3 regions of the Streptomyces sp. NBC_00019 genome follow, and region 1 is predicted to be linked to each of the others. Evidence: predicted binding sites of a transcription regulator. Region 1 holds the regulator's gene; each other region holds the start of a gene.
The links. Region 1 encodes HrcA, which represses chaperone genes, less so after heat shock. Its sites were predicted from a motif close to TTNGCACTCNGNNNNNCNGAGTGCNAA; they were not measured.

Region 2: groES (co-chaperone GroES) is a predicted target of HrcA. The motif match lies at 2,267-2,293, and genes of this name have one in related genera.
Region 3: groL (chaperonin GroEL) is a predicted target of HrcA. The motif match lies at 2,282-2,308, and genes of this name have one in related genera.

Annotation. Positions count from the first base shown of each region.
Region 1 is NZ_CP108302.1:3,767,526-3,771,819, forward strand. It holds gene OHU89_RS17935 (nitronate monooxygenase) at 1-1,037, opposite strand, end outside; gene dnaJ (molecular chaperone DnaJ) at 1,320-2,456, opposite strand; gene hrcA (heat-inducible transcriptional repressor HrcA) at 2,457-3,473, opposite strand; gene OHU89_RS17950 (MBL fold metallo-hydrolase) at 3,625-4,294, shown strand, end outside.
Region 2 is NZ_CP108302.1:6,363,366-6,367,659, reverse strand. It holds gene OHU89_RS30235 (ester cyclase) at 1-1, shown strand, start outside; gene groL (chaperonin GroEL) at 62-1,684, opposite strand; gene groES (co-chaperone GroES) at 1,814-2,122, opposite strand; gene OHU89_RS30220 (polysaccharide deacetylase family protein) at 2,373-3,095, opposite strand; gene OHU89_RS30215 (polysaccharide deacetylase family protein) at 3,092-4,018, opposite strand; gene OHU89_RS30210 (THUMP-like domain-containing protein) at 4,109-4,294, shown strand, end outside.
Region 3 is NZ_CP108302.1:4,923,341-4,927,634, forward strand. It holds gene OHU89_RS23020 (class I SAM-dependent methyltransferase) at 1-446, shown strand, start outside; gene groL (chaperonin GroEL) at 532-2,154, opposite strand; gene OHU89_RS23030 (cold-shock protein) at 2,522-2,728, opposite strand; gene OHU89_RS23035 (MoaD/ThiS family protein) at 3,169-3,444, opposite strand; gene thrC (threonine synthase) at 3,475-4,294, opposite strand, start outside.

The DNA of each region.
Region 1 (4,294 bases):
TCGGCGAGTTCGGCGACCAGCACCTCCACCAGCTGCGCGGCGGGCAGCTCGCGTGCCATGCGGTGGCCCTGGCCGGCCCACAGGGCCATGCCCTGCGGGTCCTTGGCCTTGGCGGCGGCCTTCCGAAGCGGGGACGTGAGGTGGTGGATCTCCGGGTAGGCGGCGGGGGCGTACCGGCCGTGCTCGCGCAGGAAGCGGTTGACGAGCCCGCGGGCGGGGCGGCCGGAGAAGGCACGGGTCAACTCGGTGCGGACGAACAGGGGGTTGGTGAGCGCCTGCTTGTGGACGGGCGCGGCGCCGGACTCCGTGGTGGCGAGGAAGGCGGTGCCGAGCTGTGCGGCGCCGGCGCCGGCGGCGAGGACGGCGGCGATCTGGCTGCCGCGCATGATGCCGCCGGCGGCGACGACGGGGATGCCGACGGTCTCGCGGATCTGCCCGACGAGCGACAGCAGCCCTATCCCGGTCCCGTCGTTCTCCGGGATGTCACGGTGGGTCCCCTGATGCCCGCCGGCCTCCACGCCCTGCGCGATGACCGCGTCGGCGCCGGCCCGCTGCACGGCGAGGGCCTCCTCGGCGGTGGTCGCGGTGACGAGGGTGAAGGTTCCCGCGCGCCGCAGGGACTCCAGCACCTCGCTGCGGGGGACGCCGAAGTGGAAGGACACCACCGGCACCGGGTTGTCGAGCAGTACGGCGAGCTTGGCGTCGTATCCGTCGTCACGTCCGCTGTCGGGGTCCCCGAGCTCGGTCTCGTACCAGGAGGCCTCGCCGGACAGCTGGTGCGCGTACACGTCCACGGCGGCCGGGTCGGCGTACTCCGGCTGCGGCATGAACAGATTGACCCCGAAGGGACGCCCGGTCAGCCCGCGCAGCTGCTTGATCTCCTGATACAGCCCGTCCGCCGTCTTGTACCCGGCGGCAAGGAACCCGAGCCCCCCGGCATCGGACACGGCGGCAGCGAGCTGCGGCACGGAAACGCCGCCCGCCATAGGGGCCTGCACGATCGGATGCGGGAAAAGATCGGTCAGCGCGGAGGACATGACCGCATGTTGTCACGTCCTCCGAACAAGTCCGAATCCGGCCGTCCACTGGCATAGGACAGCGGAATGGGCCGCGGGTGAGCCCCCCGCGCACCCCCCACCGACCAGCACTTTTCAGCCCGTCCGGCGTTTGAGGACGAGGCCCTTTCGGGGCCGACGGGGGTCTGGGGGCGGAGCCCCCAGGGACGGGGTCGAAGGGGCAGCGCCCCTGGGGATGGGAATGGATAAGGGCGGCGGGGGCGAGGAAATCCCTGCCCGCAGCCGCCCTCTACCGATCACCGATCACCGACCGTTGAACGCGTCCTTCAACCGCGAGAACAACCCCTGCTGCCCAGGCTGGAACTGCCCCGTGGGCCGCTCCTCGCCCCGCAGCTTCGCCAGCTCCCGCAGCAACCGCTCCTGCTCCGGATCCAGCTTGTTAGGCGTCTGCACCTCGACATGGACGATGAGGTCACCCCGGCCGCCGCCCCGCAGATGCGTGACACCACGCCCGTGCAGCGGAATCGACTGCCCGGACTGCGTGCCCGGCCGGATGTCGACCTCCTCCAGCCCGTCCAGCGTCTCCAGCGGCACCTTGGTACCGAGAGACGCCGCGGTCATCGGAAGCGTGACCGTGCAGTGCAGATCGTCACCGCGCCGCTGGAACTGCGAGTGCGGCAACTCGTGGATCTCGACGTACAGGTCTCCGGCAGGACCCCCACCGGGCCCGACCTCACCCTCACCGGCGAGCTGAATCCGCGTGCCGTTGTCGACACCGGCCGGAATCTTGACCGTGAGGGTGCGACGGGACCGTACGCGGCCATCGCCCGCACACTCGGGGCACGGCGTCGGAACGACCGTCCCGAACCCCTGGCACTGCGGACACGGCCGGGACGTCATGACCTGCCCCAGGAACGACCGCGTCACCTGCGACACCTCACCGCGTCCGCGGCACATGTCACACGTCTGAGCGGAGGTCCCCGGCGCCGCGCCCTCACCGCTACAGGTGGTGCACACGATCGCCGTGTCGACCTGGATGTCCTTCGTCGTGCCGAAGGCCGCCTCGTCGAGCTCGATCTCCAGCCGGATCATCGCGTCCTGGCCCCGCCGCGTACGCGACCGCGGACCCCGCTGCGACGCCGTACCGAAGAACGCGTCCATGATGTCCGAGAAGTTCCCGAACCCACCGGCCCCGAAGCCGCCCGCGCCACCGCCGCCCGCCTGGGACAGGGGGTCGCCGCCGAGGTCGTAGACCTGCTTCTTCTGCGGGTCCGAGAGCACCTCGTAAGCGGCGTTGATCTCCTTGAACCGCTCCTGGGTCTTCGGATCAGGGTTGACATCCGGGTGCAGCTCGCGAGCGAGCCGACGGAAGGCCTTCTTGATCTCTTCCTGCGACGCGTCGCGACGCACGCCGAGAACGGCGTAGTAGTCCGTGGCCACTTACGACTCCGCCAGGATCTGTCCGACGTACCGTGCCACTGCGCGTACCGCTCCCATCGTTCCCGGGTAATCCATGCGGGTCGGTCCGACCACGCCGAGCTTGGCTACTGCCTCGCCGCCCGAACCGTAGCCGACCGACACGACGGACGTGGAGTTGAGTCCCTCATAGGCGTTCTCATGACCGATGCGTACGGTCATGCCCGAATCCCCGGCCTCACCAAGCAACTTGAGGAGCACGACCTGCTCCTCGAGGGCTTCGAGAACCGGACGGATAGTGAGGGGGAAGTCATGTCCGAAGCGGGTGAGATTGGCGGTTCCGCCGATCATCAAGCGCTCCTCGTTCTCCTCGACGAGTGTCTCCAGAAGGGTGGAGAGCACGGTCGAGACGGTGCCGCGGTCCTCCAGGTCGAAGCCCTCGGGGAGGTCCTCGACGAGCATCGGCACATCACTGAAGCGCCGGCCCGCGACCTTGCTGTTGAGCCGGGCCCGCAGATCGGCGAGGGACGTCTCGCCGAAGGGCGCCGGGCAGTCGATCATCCGCTGCTCGACCCGCCCGGTGTCCGTGATCAGCACGAGCATCAGGCGTGCGGGTGCGAGCGCGAGCAGTTCGACATGGCGCACGGTGGACCGGGTGAGCGAGGGGTACTGCACCACCGCGACCTGCCGTGTGAGCTGCGCGAGCAGCCGTACGGTCCGCGCCACCACGTCGTCGAGATCGACGGCGCCGTCGAGGAAGTTCTGGATGGCGCGCCGCTCGGGTGCGGTCATCGGCTTGACGCCCGCGAGCTTGTCGACGAACAGCCGGTAGCCCTTGTCCGTGGGGATCCGCCCGGCACTGGTGTGCGGCTGGGCGATGAACCCCTCGTCCTCCAGGGCCGCCATGTCGTTGCGGATCGTCGCCGGGGAGACGCCGAGGCTGTGCCGCTCGGTGAGGGCCTTGGAACCGACCGGCTCCTCGGTGCCCACATAGTCCTGGACGATGGCGCGCAGCACCTGAAGCCTGCGTTCACTCAGCATCGCGCACACCTCCAGATGTCGTTCCCTCTGCGTCTTGCCTGGCACTCTGTCCGCCCGAGTGCCAGCATTCCCCGGCCCAGTGTACGGCGGTGGGGTACCGCCCGGGCAAGGTCGGTCCTGCCGCGACCGCTCGTACGGCTAGCGTCGCTGTATGACGGTGACTTGGGAAGAGCTGGGGTGGGAGAGGGTTGCGGCCGGGGTCGGGCGGTGCCGGCTGCCGGGCTGGGACTGCACAGCGGGGCTGGTCGTCGGTTCGGGGACCGCTCTGCTGATCGACGCCGGATCGAGCCTCGGCGAGGGTGCGCGGTTGCGGACGCAGGCCGAATCGCTCGCCGGGCATCGTGTGACTCATCTCGCGCTGACCCATCCCCACTTCGACCATGTCTTCGGGGCGGCGGCGTTCGCGGGGGCGGAGGTGTACGGGCCGGTGGGCATGGACGCACTGTTCGACCAGCACCAGGCCCGCGAGGCACTGCGCGCGGACGCGATCCGCAACGGCCTGGACACGGCACTGGCCGACGAGGCCGTCGGCGCCCTGCCCCACCCCCGCCATCATGTCTCCGGCGAGTGGACCCTCGACCTCGGCGGCGGCCGCCAGGTCCTGTTGGCGAACGTCGGCCCCGGCCATACCGGCCACGACCTCGTGGTCCTGGTCCCGGGCTCCCCCGAGGTGGTCTTCTGCGGCGACCTGGTCGAGGAGTCCGGCGAACCGCAGGCGGGCCCCGACGCCGTACCGTCGCACTGGCCGGCGGCGCTGGACCGACTGCTGGACCTGGGCGGCGAAGACGCGTTGTACGTACCCGGTCACGGAGCGGTGGTGG
Region 2 (4,294 bases), 2.6 Mb from region 1:
GGCACGGGAAAGCCCCCGTTCCGCCGCGGCGGAACGGGGGCTTTCCTCAGGTGTCAGAGCCTCAGTGGGAGTGACCGTGGCCGTGGCCCGCCTCGGCCGGCTCCTCTTCCTTCTTCTCGACGACCAGGGTCTCGGTCGTCAGGAGGAGGGAGGCGATGGAGGCGGCGTTCTCCAGGGCGGAGCGGGTGACCTTGACCGGGTCGATGACGCCGGCCTTGACCAGGTCGCCGTACTCGCCGGTGGCGGCGTTGAAGCCCTGGCCCTTGTCGAGCTCGGCGACCTTGGAGGTGATGACGTAACCCTCAAGGCCGGCGTTCTCGGCGATCCAGCGCAGCGGCTCGACGACGGCCTTGCGGACGACCGCGACACCGGTGGCCTCGTCGCCGGTCTTGCCCAGACCGCCCTCGAGGACCTTGGCGGCGTGGACCAGAGCGGAGCCACCACCGGAGACGATGCCCTCCTCGACCGCGGCGCGGGTCGCGGAGATGGCGTCCTCCAGACGGTGCTTCTTCTCCTTCAGCTCCACCTCGGTGGCGGCGCCGACCTTGATCACGCACACGCCGCCGGCCAGCTTCGCGAGGCGCTCCTGGAGCTTCTCGCGGTCCCAGTCGGAGTCCGTGTTCTCGATCTCGGCCTTGATCTGGGCGATGCGGCCCGTGACGTCCGCGGAGTCACCGGCACCGTCGACGACCGTGGTGTCGTCCTTGGTGATCGTCACGCGGCGGGCGGAGCCCAGCACGTCCAGACCGGCCTGGTCGAGCTTGAGGCCGACCTCCTCGGAGATGACCGTGGCGCCGGTGAGGACCGCCAGGTCCTGCAGCATCGCCTTGCGGCGGTCGCCGAAGCCGGGGGCCTTGACCGCGACCGCGTTGAAGGTGCCGCGGATCTTGTTCACGACCAGGGTCGACAGGGCCTCGCCCTCGACGTCCTCGGCGATGATCAGCAGCGGCTTGGAGGCACCGCCCTGGATGACCTTCTCCAGCAGCGGCAGCAGGTCCTGGATCGAGGAGATCTTGCCCTGGTTGATCAGGATGTACGGGTCGTCGAGGACGGCCTCCATACGCTCCTGGTCCGTCACGAAGTACGGCGACAGGTAGCCCTTGTCGAAGGCCATGCCCTCGGTGAAGTCCAGCTCCAGACCGAAGGTGTTGGACTCCTCGACGGTGATGACACCGTCCTTGCCGACCTTGTCCATCGCCTCGGCGATGAGCTCGCCGACCTGGGTGTCCTGGGCGGACAGCGCGGCGACGGCGGCGATGTCCGCCTTGTCCTCGATCGGGCGGGCGGTCGCGAGGAGCTCCTCGGAGACCGCGGCGACGGCCGCGTCGATGCCCTTCTTCAGCAGCGCCGGGGAGGCACCCGCGGCGACGTTCTTCAGGCCCTCGCGGACGAGCGCCTGGGCCAGCACGGTGGCGGTGGTCGTACCGTCACCCGCGATGTCGTTGGTCTTGGTCGCCACCTCCTTCACCAGCTGGGCGCCGAGGTTCTCGTACGGGTCGTCGAGCTCGACCTCGCGGGCGATCGTGACACCGTCGTTGGTGATGGTGGGGGCGCCGAACTTCTTGTCGATGACGACGTTGCGGCCCTTGGGGCCGATCGTCACCTTGACCGTGTCGGCAAGCTTGTTGACGCCGCGCTCGAGGGCGCGACGGGCGTCCTCGTCGAACTTCAGGATCTTCGCCATGGGAGCGGTTCAGCCCTCTCGGAAAACGTGGGTGAAACGAACTGCGCCCCCGACGCCCAGCTGATTAATGGTCGCGGGGGCCAGGGGCGCAGCTCACATGCAATGTGCTTCGGTGAGGAAGCGGGTGAATTACTTCTCGATGATCGCGAGCACGTCGCGAGCCGAGAGGACGAGGTACTCCTCGCCGTTGTACTTCACCTCGGTGCCGCCGTACTTGCTGTACAGCACGATGTCGCCGGTCTTGACGTCGAGCGGCAGGCGCTCGCCGTTCTCGAAGCGGCCCGGGCCCACGGCCAGGACGACGCCCTCCTGGGGCTTCTCCTTGGCGGTGTCCGGAATGACCAGGCCAGAGGCGGTGGTCTGCTCGGCGTCGAGCGGCTGGACCACAATGCGGTCCTCGAGCGGCTTGATGGCAACCTTGGAGCTGGTGGTCGTCACGATCCGACCTCCCCCTTCGGAGATCTCACGGGGTTAACTGTCTGAGGTGGCGACCAGGTGGATCCGTCGTCGCGGGTGCCGGACCTGCCCGTCGCTATTGGCACTCTCCAGGGGGGAGTGCCAGACCCGAGACTATGACTGCGATTAGCACTCGGTCAAGCGGAGTGCCAATTCACTGCGGCGCGGCGGTCCGAAGAGACCGACACGGGCACCCTCACGGGCACCGCCACAGACATCCCCACGGGTGCCCCTACAGGTAGTCCTCCAGCCGCCCCACCCTCAACCCCGCCCTCCGGATCTCCCCCAGCAGCCGCTCCGTGCGCGCCACCAGCGTCAGCCCCGTCGTCCCGATCGATGCCACGGAGATGATGTCGCCGGGGAGCAGGCGGCGCTCCCCCGTCGGGTAGGCGAGCCGCTCGTCCCCCATCGACGCCCGCCACAGCACGACCGCCGCGACGCCGCAGTCCGCGGCGGCCCGCAGGGTGGTCGTGTCGTAGATGCCGTAGGGCGGGCGGAAGAGGTGGGGGCGGATGCCGAAGCGGGACTTGAGTTTGTCCTGCTGGCCGCAGATCTCGGCGCGCTGCCCGGCGTACGGCAGACCGCGCAGGGCGGTGTGGTCGAGGGTGTGGTTCTGGATCGAGGCGCCCACCGACTGGAGACGGGCGAAGTGCCCGTACCCGGGGCCGACGACGCTGTCGGTGAGGAACATGCTGACGGGCAGCCGCCGTTCACGGACCAGCTCGACGAAGCGCGGGTCCTTCTCGGCGCCGTCGTCGTAGGTCAGGAAGACGACCTTGTCGGAGGTGGGAGCCCGCCTCACGACGGACGGCGGACCCGTCCCGGACCCCGTCGCCGTCACGCCGTACGAACCCGCCTTGCCCATCCGCTCGACGGGGTCGACGGACCGGGCGCAGCCGGCGGCGAGCAGCATGACCGCCGCCAGGGCCGCGGCGGCCGGTCCACGCGAACTCACAGGTAGTCCTCGAGGCGGGCCACCGCGTACCCCTCGGCCGTGACCTTGTTCAGGAACCGCCGGATCATGTCGGACATCGTGCCCTTCCACTCCGCCCGGCCGCGGAAGTGACTCAGCACGATGTCACCCGGGCGGATCTTCCGGTCCCACTCGCGGTAGTCCCAGCGGTCGACGAAGACCTCCTCGTTCCAGATCGGCGCGTACTTCACCCCGCAGGACTTCGCGGCGCGCAGCGTGGCCTCGTTGTAGTTGCCGAAGGGCGGGCGGAAGAGGGTGGGGCGCTTGCCGTAGCGCTTCTCGATGACGTCCTGCATGCCGCAGATCTCGTGCTTCTGGCGGGCGTAGGACAGTCCCGGCAGGTAGGGGTGGTGGAGCGTGTGGTTGTTCAGCCCGACCCCCCTGTCCTGCATGTTCTTGAAGTAGCCGTAGTCGCCCTTGACCAGGTAGTTGCTCAGGAAGGCGGTGTACGGGATCTTCAGCTCGCTCATCATCCGCAGGAACGCCGGGTCCTTCTCGGCGCCGTCGTCGATGGTGAGGAAGACGATCTTCTCCTTGGTCGGGATCGTGGTGAAGACCGGTGGGAGGCCCTTCTCCTCGTGGCCGTCCACCTCGAAGCCCTTGCGGGTCGTGATCCTCGGCTTCTTCGCGGGCGGCGCGGGAGGCGCCAGCGGGACTCCGGCCAGGCCCCAGCGTTTCGCGATCCTCGCCGAGGCGCGGAGCTTCGTGGCGTACGAGTCCAGGGCGCGGGCCGGGGCTCCCTTCAGGGGCTGCTGACCGGGCGCCGGACGTACCGGACGTACCTCGGCGCTCTCGCCCTGCCCGCAGCCCGAGGCGATGACGGCGACGGTGAGCACGGCGATCCCGACACGGGCCCGAGAAGCTGGAATGGCCCGACTTTTGTAATTTTGTACTACTGATCCCATGGCGCCGGATCCTCGCAGGTCACCGCCCTGCTCCCGGGCCGACACCGCCGCCGGAGGCGGACCGTCCACCGACTGGCCCACAATGTCCCGGTGAACGACCTCGCCCCCCTCCTCACCCCCGAAGGCCGCGCCCTCCTCGACACGGTGCGCGACACCGCCCCCGCCGACGAACTCGCCGTCGCCACCCGGCTGCGCCGCGAGCACCCCGCGGAGCTGGTGTCGGCCGCGCTCGGCCAGGCCCGGCTGCGGCAGCGGGCGGCGGTGAAGTTCGGGGCC
Region 3 (4,294 bases), 1.2 Mb from region 1:
CCGACGCCGTGCTCACGGCCGTCGATCTGGTGGGGCCTCTCATACCCGTACCGGCCCCGCCCGCGCTGGAGGAGATCGTCGCCTCCGTCACGTCATGGGCACCGAGCCGGTCCTACGACCTCATCACCTGTGTCCACGGTCTGCACTACGTCGGCGACCAGCTCGGCCTCCTCACCCGCGCCGCGTCCTGGCTGACCCCCGAGGGCCTGCTGCTGGCGCACTTCGACCCCGACTCCATCCGCCGGCCGGACGGATCGGCGGCCGGGCGGACGGCCGTGTCGGCCCTGCGCGCGGCCGGGTTCCGTCACGACACCCGGCACCACCGGCTCAGCCTGCGCGGCCCGCGGTCCTTCACCCTTCCGTTCCGGTACGTCGGCGCGGACCCGGCCGCCGGGCCCAACTACACCGGTCAGCCCGCCGTCGGCTCCCACTACGACCTCGGCTGACATACGGAAACGCCCGAGGGCGGCACCCCCTGGCTGTGCAGGGAGTGCCGCCCTCGGCAAGGACGTTGATCAACCGTCAGGTCGATCAGAAGTCCATGTCACCGCCCGGCATGCCGCCACCGGCAGGCGCGGCGGCCTTCTCCGGCTTGTCGGCGATGACGGCCTCGGTGGTGAGGAAGAGCGCGGCGATGGACGCGGCGTTCTGCAGGGCAGAGCGCGTGACCTTCGCCGGGTCGATGATGCCCTCGGCGATCATGTCGACGTACTCACCGGTGGCCGCGTTGAGACCCCAGCCAACGGTCAGGTTGCGGACCTTCTCGACCACGACGCCGCCCTCGAGACCACCGTTGACGGCGATCTGCTTGAGCGGGGCCTCCAGGGCGAGCTTCACGGCGTTGGCGCCGGTCGCCTCGTCACCCGTCAGCTCGAGCTTCTCGAACACCGCGGAGGCCTGGAGCAGGGCCACGCCACCACCGGCGACGATGCCCTCCTCGACGGCCGCCTTGGCGTTGCGCACGGCGTCCTCGATGCGGTGCTTGCGCTCCTTGAGCTCGACCTCGGTCGCGGCACCGGCCTTGATGACGGCGACGCCACCGGCGAGCTTGGCCAGGCGCTCCTGGAGCTTCTCGCGGTCGTAGTCCGAGTCGCTGTTCTCGATCTCGGCGCGGATCTGGTTGACGCGACCGGCAACCTGGTCCGCCGAGCCCGAGCCGTCGACGATCGTCGTCTCGTCCTTGGTGATGACGACCTTGCGGGCGCGGCCCAGGAGGTCCAGGGTCGCGTTCTCCAGCTTGAGGCCGACCTCCTCGGAGATGACCTCGCCGCCCGTGAGGATGGCGATGTCGCCGAGCATGGCCTTGCGACGGTCACCGAAGCCCGGAGCCTTGACGGCGACGGACTTGAAGGTGCCGCGGATCTTGTTGACGACCAGGGTCGACAGGGCCTCGCCCTCGACGTCCTCGGCGATGATCAGCAGCGGCTTGCCCGACTGCATGACCTTCTCCAGGAGCGGGAGCAGGTCCTTGACGGAGCCGATCTTGGAGTTGGCGATGAGGATGTACGGGTCGTCGAGCGACGCCTCCATCCGCTCCATGTCGGTGGCGAAGTACGCCGAGATGTAGCCCTTGTCGAAGCGCATACCCTCGGTGAGCTCGAGCTCCAGACCGAAGGTCTGGGACTCCTCGACGGTGATGACGCCTTCCTTGCCGACCTTGTCCATCGCCTCGGCGATGAGCTCGCCGATCTGGGTGTCGGCGGCGGAGATGGAGGCCGTCGAAGCGATCTGCTCCTTGGTCTCGACATCCTTCGCCTGCTCGAGCAGGGCACCGGAGACAGCCTCGACGGCCTTCTCGATACCGCGCTTGAGAGCCATCGGGTTGGCACCGGCGGCCACGTTGCGCAGACCCTCGCGCACCAGGGCCTGGGCCAGGACGGTCGCGGTCGTCGTGCCGTCGCCGGCTACGTCGTCGGTCTTCTTCGCGACTTCCTTGACCAGCTCGGCGCCGATCTTCTCGTACGGGTCCTCGAGCTCGATCTCCTTGGCGATGGAGACACCATCGTTGGTGATCGTGGGGGCGCCCCACTTCTTCTCGAGGACGACGTTGCGACCCTTGGGGCCGAGCGTCACCTTGACGGCGTCCGCGAGCTGGTTCATGCCGCGCTCGAGGCCGCGCCGCGCCTCCTCGTCGAACGCGATGATCTTGGCCATGTGAAGTGGTCCCTCCAGGACTGGGGGTGATTCCTTCGGACCGCGCCCGCGCCCGCGACGGACGGCTCGCACACCTCGTGGTTCCTTGCCCCACCTGGCCTGCGGGCCTCACCGACCCGGTCCTTCTTTGTCACTCTCACCTTCAGAGTGCTAACGCCAATGATTAGCACTCGACCCCTGCGAGTGCAAGCGCCTCTCAGGGATCGTCCAGGTCCCGCACGGGTTCCGGGCAGGTCCCGCAACGGGCTCCGGGCAGGTGCCGGAGGGGGTCCGGACATGCCGGAGGGCCCGTACCCATGACTCCCCATGGGGTACGAGCCCTCCGAAAAAGAACGAAGAACGACGCTGCTGTTACCCGGCGCGTGCTTCAGCCTGTCGCAAGGCGAACCATGTCCGCCTGCGGCCCCTTCTGGCCCTGCGAGATCTCGAAATCGACCCGCTGACCTTCCTCGAGGGTGCGGTAGCCGTCCATTTGAATCGCGCTGTAGTGGACGAATACATCCGCACCACCGTCGACCGCGATGAAGCCGTACCCCTTCTCCGCGTTGAACCACTTGACGGTGCCCTGAGCCATGCCTAACTCCCCTATTACTGGCCCTTGCACGGATCCACACTTCGCGGATCCGGGTCAGACCTCACCCCCCACGGATTGGGGGCGTGCGCCGGAACGCGTCGACCGCGGCTGAATGTATCTGTCCAACTGCCGTCTGCAACAGGTCAATCGGACGAGAATTCTGGACGCGAAGGGTCCGGAATGTAGTGAGAATTCGCCCGAATTCTGGGCAAGTCGGGCTCCACAAAAGGAACAAAGTTCATAAAAGAACCGCACACTTTGGCTACTTCTCGTCGCATCCGAAGTGAGAACTCATATGCGGCTGGCATGGGGGGTGGAGCAGCTTCCCCAACTGTACCGCGCTCAACCATAGAGAATTGCCCCCTCCGCTTCTCTCACGGAGGGGGCAATTCGATGAACTCTTGGTAATCGACATTACCGAGGGTAACGACCGGGCTCGGTCAGCCTCCGGCGACGGCGGGAATGATCGAGACGCCGACCCCGTCCGGAGTGGCCGTCTCCAGGCCCTGCTCGAAGCGGACGTCGTCGTCGTTGACGTACACGTTGACGAAGCGGCGCAGCTTGCCCTGGTCGTCCAGGACGCGGGCCGCGATACCGGTGTGGTTCTTCTCCAGGTCGGCGATGACCTCGGCGAGGGTCGCGCCCTCGGCGGCGACCTCGGCCTGTCCGCCGGTGTAGGTGCGCAGGATGGTGGGGATGCGGACGTTGACGCTCACGGTTGAACCTCCGGTCAGGGTTGCGGGGGCCTAGACGAGGCCGGCCTCGCGGAACGAGTCAAGGTTGGGGCGGATGGTCGCAGTGAGCCCCGTACCCGCCACCGCATCCAGGGTCTTCAGTCCGTCGCCCGTGTTCAGCACAACGGTGGTCAGCGTCGGGTCCAGCAGGCCGTTCTCGATCAGCTTCTTGGTGACACCGACCGTCACACCGCCCGCGGTCTCCGCGAAGATGCCCTCGGTCCGCGCCAGCAGCTTGATCGCGTCGACGACCTGCTCGTCGTTGACGTCCTCCACCGCACCGCCGGTACGGCGCGCGATGTCCAGGACGTACGGCCCGTCCGCCGGGTTGCCGATGGCGAGGGACTTGGCGATGGTGTTCGGCTTCTGCGGCCGCACCACGTCGTGGCCCGCCTTGTAGGCGACGGAGACCGGCGAGCAGCCCTCGGCCTGGGCGCCGAAGATCCGGTACGGCTTGTCCTCGACGAGCCCGAGCTTGATCAGCTCCTGCAGACCCTTGTCGATCTTCGTGAGCTGCGAGCCGGAGGCGATCGGCACGACCAGCTGGTCGGGAAGCTGCCAGCCGAGCTGCTCGCAGATCTCGTACGCCAGGGTCTTGGAGCCCTCGGCGTAGTAGGGCCGCAGGTTGACGTTGACGAAGCCCCAGCCCTCGCCGACCGGGTCGCCGATCAGCTCGGAGCAGAAGCGGTTCACGTCGTCGTAGTTGCCCTCGATGCCGACGAGCTCGCCGCCGTAGATGGCGGCCATGACGACCTTGCCCTGCTCCAGGTCGTGCGGGATGAACACGCAGGAACGGAAGCCGGCGCGGGCGGCGGCGGCGCCGACGGCACCG